DNA from 2 places in the Thauera sp. WH-1 genome. Region 2 is predicted to be linked to the other one. Evidence: predicted binding sites of a transcription regulator. Region 2 holds the regulator's gene; the other holds the start of a gene.
The links. Region 2 encodes FliA, which starts transcription of late flagellar genes. Its sites were predicted from a motif close to CTAAAGTTNNNNNNNNNNNNGCCGNTA; they were not measured.
Positions count from the first base shown of each region.

Region 1: the regulator FliA is predicted to act here: its motif matches at 5,505-5,531, upstream of motA (flagellar motor stator protein MotA).

Region 1 is NZ_JBLQGP010000015.1:90,563-98,053, reverse strand. It holds gene ACMV5O_RS15005 (chemotaxis protein CheA) at 1-24, opposite strand, end outside; gene cheZ (protein phosphatase CheZ) at 105-998, opposite strand; gene cheY (chemotaxis response regulator CheY) at 1,031-1,429, opposite strand; gene ACMV5O_RS14990 (chemotaxis protein) at 1,465-2,424, opposite strand; gene ACMV5O_RS14985 (chemotaxis protein) at 2,435-3,403, opposite strand; gene motB (flagellar motor protein MotB) at 3,497-4,495, opposite strand; gene motA (flagellar motor stator protein MotA) at 4,574-5,428, opposite strand; gene flhC (flagellar transcriptional regulator FlhC) at 5,637-6,200, opposite strand; gene flhD (flagellar transcriptional regulator FlhD) at 6,212-6,529, opposite strand; gene ACMV5O_RS14960 (putative bifunctional diguanylate cyclase/phosphodiesterase) at 6,678-7,491, opposite strand, start outside.
Region 2 is NZ_JBLQGP010000013.1:46,171-53,661, reverse strand. It holds gene flhA (flagellar biosynthesis protein FlhA) at 1-454, shown strand, start outside; gene flhF (flagellar biosynthesis protein FlhF) at 613-2,130, shown strand; gene ACMV5O_RS13590 (MinD/ParA family ATP-binding protein) at 2,132-2,920, shown strand; gene ACMV5O_RS13585 (RNA polymerase sigma factor FliA) at 3,046-3,816, shown strand; gene ACMV5O_RS13580 (flagellar motor protein) at 3,849-4,589, shown strand; gene motD (flagellar motor protein MotD) at 4,629-5,480, shown strand; gene parC (DNA topoisomerase IV subunit A) at 5,545-7,491, opposite strand, start outside.

The DNA of each region.
Region 1 (7,491 bases), on a different contig from region 2:
TTCCATCCCAGCAAAATCACTCATGACTCACCTTGCTCCTGACCGCGCGACGGTCAGGTCCTGCCTGACCGTGCGCTCGATGCACTGCACCCGTCGTGGCGGGCTCAGAATCCGAGGCTCTCCAGCAGGTCATCGACCTGGGCCTGGTTGTTGAGGACGTCCCCGCCGCCGCCATCGATCACCGGGCCGTTGAGCAGGCTGGAATGGCGCTCGCTGCGGACCGCAGGCGGCGCCGCTTCGAGCAGCACCTGCAACAACTGGCTCTCGAGCATCTGCGCCAGCTCCACCACGCGCTTGATGACCTGCCCGGTGAGATCCTGAAAGTCCTGCGCCATCATGATCTCGTGCAGCTGCGCGCTGGTGGCACGGCTGCCACTGGCGACCTCGCCGATGAAACCGCGCGTGTCGGCGCTCAGCTCACGAAACGCCTCCGGCGACAACTGGCCGGCATACAGCCGATCCCAGCGCGCGGCCAGCGCATCGGCGCCGCTGGCGAGCTCGTCCTGAATGGGACGGGCGACGTCCGTGGCGTTGAGTACGCGGCTGGCGGCCTGCTCGGTCATGCGGGCGATGTAGTGCAAGCGCTGGCGGGCATCGGGAATGGCTTCCGCCGCCTCCTGCAAGGTGGCCTCGAGACCGAGCTCGCGCAGCGTGTCATGCACCTGGCGGGTGAGGTGACCGAGGCGGTTGAACACCACCCCCGAGTCGGCGTGCTCGTCCGCGCCGGCGGCGGCCGGTGCCTGCACGGCGGCGCTGGACGCCGCCATCATCGCTGGCCCGTCCCCGAACTGACCGGACTCCATCGCAACGGCGTCGAACAAGGCCTGCAGCTCGTCATTGTCATCGGATGCGTCGTCGCTCGCAGGGCCGCCGGGCAGGACGGCCAGCTCGGCCAGGGGCGGCCGCCGGCCGGCGACCGGCTCGGCGGCGATGCTGTCGAACAGCGCTTGCAACTCGTCCGAGTCTCCGGACTCGTCGAACTTCGGCCTCTTGCTCATGTTCCTGCTCCGTATTTCGTCGGCAGCGGCACTCAGGCCGGACTGCGACCCATCCTCTCGAAGATCTTTTCCAGCTTCTCCGCCAGCGTCGCTGCGGTGAAGGGCTTGACCACATAGCCGCTCGCCCCGGCCTGCGCCGCGGCGATGATGTTCTCCTTCTTCGCCTCGGCGGTGATCATCAGCACCGGCAGGTGCTTCAGGTGCGGCGTGCGCCGGATCGTCTGGAGCAGGGCCAGCCCGTCCATGTTCGGCATGTTCCAGTCGGTGACGACGAAATCGAAGGGCGCACTGTTCAATTTCTGCAGCGCGATCGCGCCATCCTCGGCCTCATCGACGTTCGCATAGCCCAGCTCCTTGAGCAGATTGCGGACGATGCGACGCATGGTCGAAAAATCATCGACGATGAGGAACTTCATCTTGGGGTCGGCCATTTTCTCTGTTCTCCGGATTTCCTTGCCCGCGCCGCTCAGGGTGCGCGCCGGCCTCGCTGCAACATGGGCCGAATCGTCTCGGCGAGCACGTCGCCGTCGAATTTTGCCACGTAGGCATCCACTCCGACGCGCTTGCCCATGGCGCGGTTGGCCTCGGACGACAGCGAAGAGTGCATGACGACGGGAATGCCGCTGAAGCGGGGGTCGGCCTTGATGTTGCGGGTCAGTACATAACCATCCATCTCGGGCATCTCGGCATCGACCATGATCAGGTCAATCTCGTCGATCACGTGCCGCCCGCCCTGCTCGGCATGGGTGGCGATGCTGTCGAGCCGGTTCCAGGCCTCGAGCCCGTTCTGCGCATGCTTGTGACGCACGCCGAGCTTGTCGAGCACTTCGGCGATCTTGCGCCGCGCCACCGCCGAGTCGTCGACGAAGAAGACGTTGACCTCGTGGCCGTTGCCGAGCGGCGCAATGTTGCCGACCACCGCGTCACCAAAGGTATTGGCAAGGATGGTCTCGACGTCGAGGATGGACACCAGGCGACCGTCGGGCAGCTCGGTGATCGCGGTGATGAAGCTCTGCGTGCCGGGGGAGACGTTCTCGGGCGCCCTCACCCTGTCCCAATCCACACGGATGATGCGGTCGACCGAGTCGACCAGGAAGCCGAGCGTGCGCTTGCTGTATTCGGTCACCATCATCGCCCCGCCCAGCGGCGCGTCAGGCGGCACGAGATCGAGGATGCGGCCCAGGGCGAGCACCGGGATGACGTTGCCGCGCAGCGAGATCAGGCCCTCGACGCCGACCGGCATGTTTGGAGTACGGGTGATGAACGGGGTCTTCGATACCTCGCGCACCTTGAACACGTTGATGCCGAAGTTCTCGCGCGTGCCGAGCGAGAACAGCAGGATCTCCATGCGGTTCGAGCCGGCCAGCGTGGCGCGGCCCTCGACGGAGTCGAACAGGGCGCTTTCTTCGTGCTGTGTGTTGTGCATGCGGGCCTCCTCAGCCGCCTTGCTCGCTGCCGTGCGCGCCCAGGCGGCGCACCAGCGTCTGTGCCAGGCGTTGCGGCTCGAACTTCGGCACGTATTCGTCCACCCCGACCGAGCGGCCGAGTTGCTGGTTCGACATCCCCGACAGCGAGGAATGCATGATCACCGGGATGTCGGCAAAGCGCCGGTCGGCCTTGATCTGGCGGGTGAGCATGTAGCCGTCCATTTCCGGCATCTCGACGTCGGTCAGCACGAGGCTGACGAAGTCGGACACCTTGCGCCCAGTCGCATCGGCATGCGCGGCGACCTTGCGCAGCTCGTCCCAGGCCTGGCGGCCATTGACCGCGCCGACGTGGCGCAAGCCCATCGCGTCCAGGGTCTGCACGATCTGCCGCCGCGCCACCGAGGAGTCGTCGGCAAAATACACCACATGCTCGTCGGCGCCAGGCACAGGCGTGATGTCGCGAAACAGGAACTCATCGTCGTAGTTGGACGTTTCGGACAACACCTTTTCGACGTCGAGCATCATCACCAGGCGCGCGTCGGCCAGTTCGGTGACGGCCGTCACCAGGCCACCGAGCTTGGCCGACAGCATCTCCGGCGGCACCCGCATCTGCGACCAGTCCAGGCGCAGGATGGTGTCGACCGCCTCGACCAGGAAGCCCTGGGTATGGCCGTTGTACTCGGTGACGATCATGATGTCGCGCGGGCTGTCGTCACCAATGCCGACGTAGCGGCCCAGATCGACCACCGGCACCAGGGCGCCGCGCAGGCTGACCATGCCCTGCACCGCGGCAGGCATCTCGGGCGCGGCGGTGATCGGCGGCGTACGCATCACCTCGCGCACCTTGAAGACGTTGATGCCAAAGGTCTCTCGCCGACCTGTGCGCGGATCGGCGCCGAGCGTGAACAGCAGGATCTCGAGCTTGTTCGTGCCTGCCAGCCGGGTGCGGGCGTCGATGTTCTTGAGTAGTTCGGACATGTTGTATTCCGCTTCGCGGTCGTGTGCGGGCGCACCGATTCGGCGCCATGGAATCAATATCGGCCGCCGACGCCCCTACTTGAGCACCGATGTTCAGCGCACCGGCGCGCCGAAGAGGTCACTCACCGCCGGCCTGCCCTCGCCCGGCGGCTCATCGCCAGCGGGCGCCCCCGCCCCGCCGACGTCGATCGGCCGGCCCGGGTTGCGCATGGCCTCTTCCGCCTGCCGGTTGAGCACCACGATGCTGATGCGGCGGTTGGCCGGATCGAGCGGGTCGTCCGCGTTCAGGTGCGCGGTGTCGGCGAGGCCGAGCACGCGCAGCAGCTTGCCGGGCTCGAGCCCGCCCGCGACCAGCTCGCGGCGCGCGGCATTGGCCCGGTTGGACGACAGCTCCCAGTTGGAAAAGCCGCGCTCGCCCCCGGCGTACTGCGCCGAGTCGGTGTGCCCGGACATGCTGATGCGGTTGTCGACGTCATTGAGCGCACGGGCGATCTCGCGCAACAGCTCGCGTGTGTAGGGGCGCAGGTCGGCGCTCGCCGAGGTGAACATCGGCCGGTTCTGCGCATCGATGAGCTGGATGCGCAGGCCCTCGCTGATGATGTCGAGCAGGATCTGGTTCTTGAACTGGCGCAGCGAAGGATTGGCCTCGATGATCGCCTCGAGCTTGCCCTTGAGGTCGATCAGGCGCGCCCGCTCGCGGCGCTGGGCGATGCGCGCAAGGTCCATCTCGTCGACGTTCTGCGCCCCACGCGAGGCGGCCTCGAAGTTGATCGCGCGCGTGCTCGGCACGTCGCCACGCTTGACCTGCCCCACCGAACGCGTCAGGTCCTCGCCACCGCCCTTGATGATGCTCGAGCTGTCGCCGGTGCCACTGCCGCCTTCGAGCGTCATCTTGAGCGGGTTCTGAAAATAGTCGGCAATGCCCTCGAGGTCGCCTTGCGCCGTCGAGCCAAGCAGCCACATCAGCAGGAAGAAGGCCATCATCGCCGTCACGAAGTCGGCGTAAGCGATCTTCCACGCACCGCCATGGTGGCCGCCGCCGCCCTTCTTGATGCGCTTGACGACAATCGGCTGCTGGGTGTCGTCGCTCACGGCGCGCTCCTCCCTGTCCCGCCGGGTCGCGTCGGCTCAGCCGCAAGAAGGGTCGCTCGAACTGGCTTCATGCGCGCCTCAACCCTTGCGGTTCTTGATTTCCTGCTCGAGCTCGGCAAAGCCCGGGCGGTCGGTGGCGTACAGCACCTTGCGCCCGAACTCGACCGCAACCTGCGGCGCGTAGCCGTTCATGCTCGCCAGCAGCACGACCTTGATCACCTGGTAGATCTTGCCGCTCTCCTCCACCTTCTGCTCGAGCTGGCTGGCCAGCGGGGAGACGAAACCGTAGGAGACCAGAATGCCGAGGAAGGTACCGACCAGCGCGCCGCCGATCATCTTGCCCAGCACGGCCGGCGGCTGGCCGACCGATCCCATCACGTTCACCACCCCCATCACGGCGACCACGATGCCGAACGCGGGCACGGCGTCGGCGACCTTGGCCACGATGTGCGGCGCCTGATGCGCCTCCTGATGATGGGTCTCGATCTCCATGTCCATCAGGTTCTCGATCTCGAACGCGTTCAGGTTGCCGCCAACCATCATGCGCAGGTAGTCGGTCATGAACTCCACCGCATGGTGGTCGGCCGTCACGCTCGGGTATTTGGAGAAGATCGGGCTGGCATCCGGGTTCTCGATGTCGTTCTCGATCGACATCAATCCTTCCTTGCGCACCTTGGCCAGGATCTCGAACAGCAGCGCGAGCAGATCGACGTACAAGGCCTTGTTGTAGCGCGAGCCCTTGAGCGCCATCGGCAGGCCCTTGAGGGTTGCCTTGATCGCCTTCGGCCCGTTGCCGGCGACGAAACCGCCGATCATCAGGCCGAAGATCGCGACGTACTCGAGCGGCACCCACAGGGCCAGCAGGCTGCCGTGCATCGCATAGGTACCCAGCGACGCCAGCAGCACGATAACGTAACCAATGATCAGGAACACCAGTGACTCCAGAAGGGTCGGCCGCGAAACCGGCCTGCCACGCAGCAGGCCGCGGAGCTGCGGCATCTGACGGTCTTAACGACCGGCCCCGGCAAAACTTGAACCCCGCCCATCGCCCGCGCCCGGGGAGCCAAAATGACATGGGCCGCGCTGTTTCCAGTGCGGCCCATGTCAGGCGATTGGGAGCGTGGCTTGCGTCGCGCCGGTCTCAGGCCGGCACTCGCTGCCGGGTGCGCGACACCGCCTTGCGTGCGGTCTTCTTGCGCGCGGAGCCGGCACGCGAGGGCATGTTGCACAAGCCACACACGTAGGCATGCACCGGGTCGTGGGCGTGAGCGACGAACTGCCCGCCACAGCAGGTGCAGGCGCTCAACTGCAGCAGGTCGGCATCGAAGAAGCGCACAAGGGTCCATGCCCGGGTCAGGCTGAGCACCGGCTCCATCGCCGCACCCTCGATGTGATCGAGGTAGAGGTGGTAGGACTTCAACGTCGCCTCCAGGCCCTGCACCCCGCCGCGACCGGTGAAGAAGCGATGGAAACCCATGAACAGCGAGGAATGCACATTGGGCTGCCAGGTCATGAACCAGTCGGTCGAGAACGGCAGCATGCCCTTGGGCGGCGAGACGCCTCGCACTTCCTTGTAGACCTTGAGCAACTTCTCGCGACTGAGGCGCGTCTCGACCTCGAGCATCTGCATGCGCGCGCCGAGCTGGACCATTTCGACTGCGAGCCGAACGTCCTCTGCCTCTGCGATGACGGTCTTGTTCTTCATGGGGGGCCTCCTCAGGCCGCTTCTTCAGCTGCCTTGCCCGCAGCGAGGATCGCGGCGTGCAGGCTTGCGCTGGTGGCGTCGCGCCCCTCACCCGCCATCAGCCGGGCCAATTGCGCGTCGTCGAAACGAAAGCAGGGGATCAACATCTCGCTGCTCGCCATGCGCACCAGCTTCGCCGGCGACATGGACTGGATCAGATCGGCCAGGCCGTCACTGATGCCGAGCCGGAACAGAGCCGTCGCCCGGTCACTGCGGAGCATCTGCTGGGCGAGCATCAGGTAGGCGAGATTCAGTTCGCGAATTTCGGCCTGAAAGTCTGGACGGTCCATGGTTTCCAATCCCCTTCAGGGATCAATGACACTGAAGTTAAAGTAAATTCTCAGCAACGGCAAGTTACAGAATCACCGGAACCGTGCTTTTTGCCACAGCAGCTGTGGCCTTGCAGCAACAGCACCCGACCGAAGCCGGAAACAACAGTCACCGGTCGGGCGTCAGCGAGCCGAAGCGGAACGCCTCGGCGACCAGCGGTCGGCCATAGCGGAATCCCTGCAGCGCGTCGCAGTGCGAGGCCTGTAGCAGCATCTCCTGCGCGGCCGTCTCCACCCCCTCGGCCACTACCCGCAGGCGCAGACTGTGCGCCATCGCGAGGGCTGCGCGCACGATCGCGCTGGCGTCGGCGTCGCGATCGACGTCGCTCACCAGGGCGCGATCGATCTTGATCACATCGATCGGCAGCCGGCGCAGGTAGGCGAGCGAGGAATAGCCGGTGCCAAAGTCGTCGATCGCGATGCGCAGGCCCAGGGCCTTCAAGGCACGCAGGCAGCGCGCCGCGTGCGCGCAATCGCTCATCAGCGAGCTCTCGGTGATCTCGAGCACGAGACACGAGGCCGGGAAGCCACTTCGCGCCAGCGCCGCCTCCACCTGAGCGTAAAGGCCAGGTTGCGCAAACTGCACCGCGGACACATTCACCGACATCTCGAAATCCGCCAGCCCCGCACGGTGCCAGCGCTTGCCCTGCATGCAGGCCTCGGCCAGCACCCATGCGCCGATGTCCGCGATGAGGCCGGTCTCGTCCGCCAGCGCAATGAAGCGGTCGGGACCGAGCAAGCCGTGCACAGGGTGCTGCCAGCGCAGCAGGGCCTCGGCGCCACGGGCGTGACAGCTCGCGGCACCGACGATGGGCTGGTAGTGCAGGCGCAGTTCGTTGTGGGCAAGCGCCGAGCGCAGATCCCGCTCGAGCGCCAGCGCGAAGGCCGACGCCCGGCTCTGGGCTTCACGATGAATGCGCACG
Region 2 (7,491 bases):
AGAGGGCGTCAACATCCGCGACATGCGCAGCATCATCGAGGTGCTCGCCGAGCATGCGCCGCGCACGCAGGACCCGGTGCAGCTCACCACCAAGGTGCGCGAGGCGCTCGGGCGCGCGATCATCCAGAGCCTGTTCCCGGGCAATGCCGAGGTCCAGGTGATGGCGCTCGAGCCAGGCCTGGAGCGCATCCTGCTGCAGGCGATGAGCGCGGGCGGCGAGGGCGGGGCGATCGAGCCCGGCCTGGCCGACACCTTGCTGCGCCAGACTGCGCAGATCGCCCAGCGCCAGGAGGACATCGGCCTGCCGCCGGTGTTGCTCGTGCCCTCGCAGCTGCGCATGCTGCTGTCGCGCTTCCTGCGCCGCGCGGTGCCGAGTTTGAAGGTGATCTCCAATTCCGAAGTGCCCGAGACGCGCACCATCCGGGTCACCGCGATGGTGGGCGCGCAGGGCTGAGGACCAGGGGAGGGGGCGCGGCGCGGGCTGTCGGTCGGTCGCAGCAGAAGGGGCGAATAGGCGGGGTAAAGGCGCGTTATTCGGCTCCAGGCAATTGACGGCCGGTGGCGATAATTCTCATCAAGCAGGGGTCGATCGTGACCGCCGGGAGAATCGCCATGAACGTCAAACGCTACTTTGCCCCCACCGCCCGCGAAGCGCTGCGTGCGCTCAAGGAGGCGCTCGGTCCCGATGCGATCGTGCTGTCGAACCGTGCGGTCGAGGGCGGGGTCGAGATCCTCGCCCTACCGGGTGAGGCGGTGGGGGCGCTGCAGGCCGCCAACCGCGCAGCCGTCAACGCGCGGGCGGCCGGCCAGGCCGTGCCGACGGCGCCGCGTCCTGAAGCCGCACGGCCGGTGTCGCAGGCCGCGGTGCCGGATGCCTTTGCCGGCGGGCCGACGAGCACCGCCGGCGACAGCGATTTCCAGGTCAGCCTGTCGGCGCTGGCGGCGAGCGCAGCACGCAACCTGGCGCGTCCGGCCGCTGCTGCCGTGCCCGGGCCGGTGGTGCGTCCCTTCAACCCGCCGCGCATCGAGACCGCCGACTATGCGATGCGCGGTCGCGACGCCGAGTTGCGCACGGCGGTGTCGGGCGCGCGCCGCGAGCCCATGGCGGCGGGCGGGCCGGCGGTGTTCTCCGGGCGCGCGAATCCGGTTGCGGCCGCCGACGAGTTCGGCAGCGCGCGCATGCGCGAGCTGCAGGAGACCAATGCCCGCCTGATGGCCGAGTTGTCGGGTATTCGCGGCATGATCGAGCGCCAGCTCGCCGGCTTCGCCTGGGGCGAGACCCGCCGCCACGCACCGGCACGGGCGGCGATGCTGGGCGAATTGCTCGAGGCCGGTTTCTCCGCACTGGTCGCGCGCAAGCTGGCCGAGGCGGTGGCCGAGGAAGCGAGCCGCACCGAGGCGCGCGAGGCGGTGGGCAGCGCCCTCGACAGCATGATGCGTGCCTGCGCCTCGGACGAGGACCTGCTCGACCGCGGTGGCGTGTACGCGCTGGTCGGGCCCACCGGGGTGGGCAAGACCACCACCACGGCCAAGCTCGCCGCGCGTTGCGTGGTGCGCCACGGGGCGGGCAAGCTGGCGCTGATCACCACCGACGGCTACCGCATCGGCGCCCAGGAACAGCTGCGCATCTATGGCCGCATCCTCGGCGTGCCGGTGTTCTCGGTGCGCGACGCCGCCGACCTGCGCCAGACCCTGGGCAGCCTGCGCAACAAGCACATGGTGCTGATCGACACCATGGGCATGAGCCAGCGCGACCGGCTGGTCGGCGAGCAGGCGGCCATGCTCGCCGGCGCCGGTGACGTGCGTCGCCTGCTGCTGCTCAATGCCACGGCGCGCGGCGACACGCTCGACGATGTGGTTCGGGCCTACGCGGGGCCGGATCTGGCCGGCTGCATCTTCACCAAGGTCGACGAGGCCGCTGCTCTGGCGCCGGCGCTCGACGTCGCCGTGCGCCATGCCCTCGACATCCGTTACCTGACCAACGGCCAGCGCGTGCCCGAGGATCTGCACCTGCCCAATCGTGCCTACTTGCTGCATCGCGCGCTGCGCGAGCACGCGGGCGAGTCGCCCTGGCACCTGAGCGGCGACGAGGCCGGCATGTTGCTGGCCGCGGCCGGCGCGGGAGCCTGACATGCTCGACGGACGCGAAGACCAGGCCGCAGGCCTGCGGCGCCTGTTCCGCCGGGCGCCGCCGCTGGTGGTGGCGCTGTATGCCTGCGGCCGTCACCGTGGTCGTAACGCCGTGCTGGCCGCCCACCGCATCGCCGGTCGCGCAGAGCGGGTGCTGATCCTCGACGAAGCCCAGGGCGACGAGGCGCTGGGCGAGGCACTGGGCGTCGGCACCGGGGTGGATCTGCTGCAGCTGCTCGACGGCCATACCACGCTTGGCAATGTGCTGCAGCCGGCGCCGGGGCTGCTCGGCCGGGTACCGGCCGCAGCCGCCGCGCTCGCCTTGCCCCTGCTCGACGATGCGCGCCGCGCCTGCCTGGTCGAGGCCTTGCGCCTCCTGCACAGGCACGCCGGTTTCGTGCTGATCCACAGCGCCTGCGAGGGCGCCGCCCAGCCCTCGCCCTTCGTCCATGCGGCGCCACGTCGGCTGGTGCTGGCCGAAGCCAGCGCGAGTGGCGCGACCGAGGCCTACCAGACGATCAAGGGACTGGCCGCGGCCGGGGCGGGCTCGGTCCATGTCGCGGTGTGCCGGGCGCGCGGGCGGGCCGACGCGCAGGCCTTCTTCGCCAGCCTGGAGGCCCTCGTGCGCCGCCATGTCGGCGTACCACTGGCCTGGCTGGGCGAGCTCGAGCGCGACGACATCGCCTCTGCCCTGCAGCAGCCACTGCGGTCCGCCGGGCGTGATGTGGGCGCCGCCTTCATGCGGCGAATCGATGCCATCGCCCGCGCGCCACGGGCGCCGCGCCCATGAGTCGTGACAGGGGCGTGAATTATCCCGCTGGTAATCCCGGCCCCGGTGCGGGAAAATCGCGCACTCCGATTCCCGGAGCCAGCGCGAGCACCGGCTCGCGTCGCCAGAAGATACAGGTCGAATGGATGTATGACGCGAACGGCACGCTCGACAAGAGCAACCTCGTTGAAGCCTACGCCCCGCTGGTCAAGCGCATCGCCTTTCAGCTCATGGCCAAGCTGCCGGCCAGTGTGGACGTGGATGACCTCATCCAGAACGGATTGATGGGCCTGCTCGATGCCCTCGGTCGGTACGAGGAGGGCCTGGGCGCGCAGTTCGAGACCTATGCGGTGCAGCGCATCCGCGGTGCGATGCTCGACGGCCTGCGCGAGAACGACTGGCTGCCACGCAGCCTGCGCCGCGACATGCGGCGCATCGAGGCGGCAATCCACGCCCTCGAGCAGCGCTTCGGCCGTCAGCCCTCGGAGACCGAACTCGCCGAGGCGCTCGGCGTGGCGCTGGGGGAGTACCAGCACATGCTGCACGAGGCGCGCGGCCACCAGCTCGTCTATCTCGAAGATTTCAACCGCGACGAGGACGACGACTATCTCGAGCGCCATCTGGTGCAGGAGGGCGCGAACCCGCTCGACCTGCTCGAGGACGCCGACATGCGCCAGCGGCTGGTGGCGGCGATCGGCTCCCTGCCCGAGCGCGAGCAGATGGTGATGGCCTTGTACTACGACGAGGAGCTCAACCTGCGCGAGATCGGCGAGGTGCTCGGCGTCACCGAGTCACGCGTGTGCCAACTGCACAGCCAGGCGGTGGCGCGCCTGCGTGCCGGCCTGTTCGAGGGCGGCACGGTGGTGCCGCCGGCGCGCCGGCGCGGACGCCCGCCCAAGAGTTCGGCACCCAACTGACATGAAGGCAAGGCCCGCGCCTGGCGCTCGTCATGGATAAGATCAGCCTCGTCGGCCTCACCCTGGGCATTGCGGCCATCGTCATCGGCCAGGTGCTCGAAGGCGGCCACATCTCCTCGCTGGTGCAGCCCACGGCCTTCCTCATCGTGGTGGGGGGCACGCTCGGGGCGGTGATGCTGCAGAGCCCGCTGCGCACCTTCGTAGACGGCATGCGCATGGCGCGCTGGGTGTTCGTGCCGCCGGCGATGAACTCCCAGGGCGTCATCGACCAGGTCGAGAACTGGAGCCATGTGGCGCGCAAGGAAGGCTTGCTCACGCTGGAGAACCAGATCGATGCGCTGCCCGACCCGTTCATGCGCAAGGGGCTGCAGCTGCTCGTCGATGGCGTCGAGCCCAACCGGCTGCGCGAGGTGCTGGAGGTGGAGATCGGCGTGTGGGAGAACCAGATGCGCCAGTCGGCGCGGATCTGGGAGGCCGCAGGCGGCTATGCGCCAACGATCGGCATCCTGGGGGCGGTGATGGGTCTCATCCATGTCATGGAGAACCTGTCCGACCCGTCGCGGCTCGGCGCCGGCATTGCAGTCGCCTTCGTCGCCACGATCTACGGCGTCGGCTTTGCCAACCTCGTCTTCCTGCCGATCGCGAAGAAGCTCGCCGCCCACATCATCACGCTGACCACGCAGCGCGAGATGTTCGTCGACGGGCTGGTGGGCATCGCCAACGGCGACAATCCGCGCATCATCGCCAGCCGCATGCAGGGCTACGTGGTCTGAGCGCAGGCCGACGCGCGAGAGACCAGCAAAGGGCAGATCATGCGGCGCAGGCGCAAGCTCGACGAGGAACACGACAACCACGAGCGCTGGCTCGTGTCCTATGCCGACTTCATCACGCTGCTGTTCGCCTTTTTCGTCGTGATGTACTCCCTGTCCTCGATCAACGAGGGCAAGTACCGCGTGCTGTCCGACTCGCTGGTGCAGGCCTTTCGCAACGTCACCATCAACGACAGTGGCGAGCAGATCGTGCTGCCGCCGGTTACGGTGGTGACGCCGCCGCGGCCGATCACCCCGCCCGCGACGCCTGCGATCGATGAAGAGGCCGAGTCGCGCCGGCGCGCGACCGCGCAGCGCATGCGCAACATGGCCGACGAGATCCGGCGCGTGCTGTCGCCGCTGACGCAGGCGGGACAGGTCAATGTCACCGAGGGCGCGTTCGGAGTCAGCGTCGAGATCAATGCCAGCCTGCTGTTCTCGCCGGGCGAGGCCAGTCTGGGCCCGCCTGCGGTGGCCGCCCTGCAGGCGGTGGCCGAGGTGCTGGCGCCGGCCGAGTTCCCGATCACGGTCGAGGGGCATACCGACGCGCTGCCGATCAGCACCTTCCGCTTCCCGTCGAACTGGGAGCTGTCCGCCGTGCGCGCGTCGACCGTGGCGCGCCTCTTCATCGACAACGGTGTGCGCGCCGATCGCCTCACGGCTGCCGGCTATGCCGACCAGCGCCCCGTGGCGGACAACGCCAGCGAGGAGGGGCGGGGGCGCAACCGGCGCGTCACCATCCTGATCGAGTCGCGCGCCGCGGACACTGCGCCCGCTGGGCCGACCTCCATCCCGGCGGACGATCCGATCCGCTCCATCCTGCCTCTTCCGCCCCCGGCTTCAGCAGAAGGTTGAGGAGGCGCGGCGTTCCCGCAGCGACCTGCAGGCGCAGCCTGCGCGCCCACGGGCGCGCGATGCGTCAGCGCATGCGCTCGGGCTTGATCCTGGGCGTGAGTGGCGCGCCCTTGCGCGCGCGGCGGTGACGCAGCGGCTCGCGCTGGGCGGGTTTGAGCTCGATCGCCACCGCCTTGCCGCCGCGGCCCGTGCCTTCCACCGTCAGCACCGCATCATCGGCGGGGACGGCGACCGCAGCGAGGCTCTCGCCTTCGTCGAGCGCCATCACGATCACGCCGCGACCGCCGCTCTGGGTCTTCATTTCCGGCCGCGGGAAGACGAGCAGGCGGCCGTTCTCGGACGCCGCGGCGATCCAGTCGCCGAATACCTTGGCCGGTGTCAGCACCTTCTCGCCCTTCTCCAGGCTCATGAAGGCCTTGCCGGCGCGCTGGCGGCTGGTGGCGTCCGCGACGCCGCACAGGAAGCCGTAGCCGCCGCTGTTGGCGAAGAAATACACGGAGTCCGGGGTGTCGGTGACGACCTGCGCGAGCTTGCCGCCGTCCTGGAACTCGACCAGGGTGGTGATCGGCGCGCCGTCACCGCGCCCGCCGGGCAGGTCGGACACCTTCACCGTGTAGGCGCGGCCGTTGCTGTCGATGACGATCAGCGGCCAGGTGGTGCGCGTCTCGATCACCGCGAAGCCGAAATCGCCGGCCTTGTAGGTGATGCCCGCGGGGTCGATGCCATGGCCCTGGCGCGAGCGCACCCAGCCGTTCTTCGACACGATCACGGTGACCGGCTCGTCCGGCACCGAGATCTCCGCCGGCGCGACTGCGGCCACGGCCTCGACCAGGGTGCGGCGGTCGTCGCCGTACTTCTTCGCGTCGTCCTGGATCTCCTTGAGGAGGAGCTTGGTCATCGCCGCGCGGCTGTCGAGAAGGTGCTGCAGGCCGGCGCGCTCGTCCTTCAGTTCGGCGAGCTCCTTCTCGATCCTGAAACCTTCCAGCCGTGCGAGCTGGCGCAGGCGGATCTCGAGGATGTCCTCGGCCTGGATCTCCGACAGCCCGAAGGCGGCGATCAGCGCCGGCTTGGGCTCGTCCGACTCGCGGATCACGCGGATCACTTCCTCGATGTGGAGGAAGGCGATCATGCGGCCCTCGAGGATGTGGATGCGGCGGTCGACCTCGTCCAGGCGGTGGCGGGTGCGGCGCTCGACCGTCACGTAGCGGAAGTCGATCCACTCGCGCAGGATCTGCACCAGGTTCTTCTGCTGCGGCCGGCCATCGCGCCCGATCATGGTCATGTTGGCCGAGGCCGAGGTCTCCAGGCTGGTGTGGGCGAGCAGCACCGCCATGAACTCGTCGCGGTTCTGACGGCTGGACTTGGGCTCCAGCACGATGCGCACCGGCGCCTTGTCGCTGGACTCGTCGCGCACGGTGTCGAGCACGCCGAGCACCAGCTGCTTGAGGTTCTTCTGCTCCTGCGAGACTTCCTTCTTGCCCGCGCGCGGCTGCGGGTTGGTCAGGGTCTCGATCTCGGACAGCACCTGCGCGGCGGAGACGCCGTGCGGCAGCTCGTCGACGATCGCGCGCCACTGGCCGCGGGCGAGCTCCTCGATCTTCCAGCGCGCGCGCAGGCGCAGGCTGCCGCGGCCCGATGCGTAGGCCTCGCGGATCGTCTCGGGCGGGGAAATGAGCTGGCCGCCGCCGGGGAAGTCGGGGCCGGGAATGATGCCGAGCACGTCCTCGAGCGTGGCCTCGGGGTGGCGGATCAGGTGGCAGGTGGCCTCGGCCACCTCGCGCAGGTTGTGCGGCGGGATCTCGGTCGCCATGCCCACCGCGATGCCCGAGGCGCCGTTCAACAGCACGAAGGGCAGGCGCGCGGGCAGCAGCTGCGGCTCCTCGAAGGCGCCGTCGTAGTTGGGGATGAAATCCACCGTGCCGCGGTCGATCTCGGCCAGCAGCAGCTCGGCGATCGGGGTCAGGCGGCACTCGGTGTAGCGCATCGCCGCGGCCGAGTCGCCGTCGCGCGA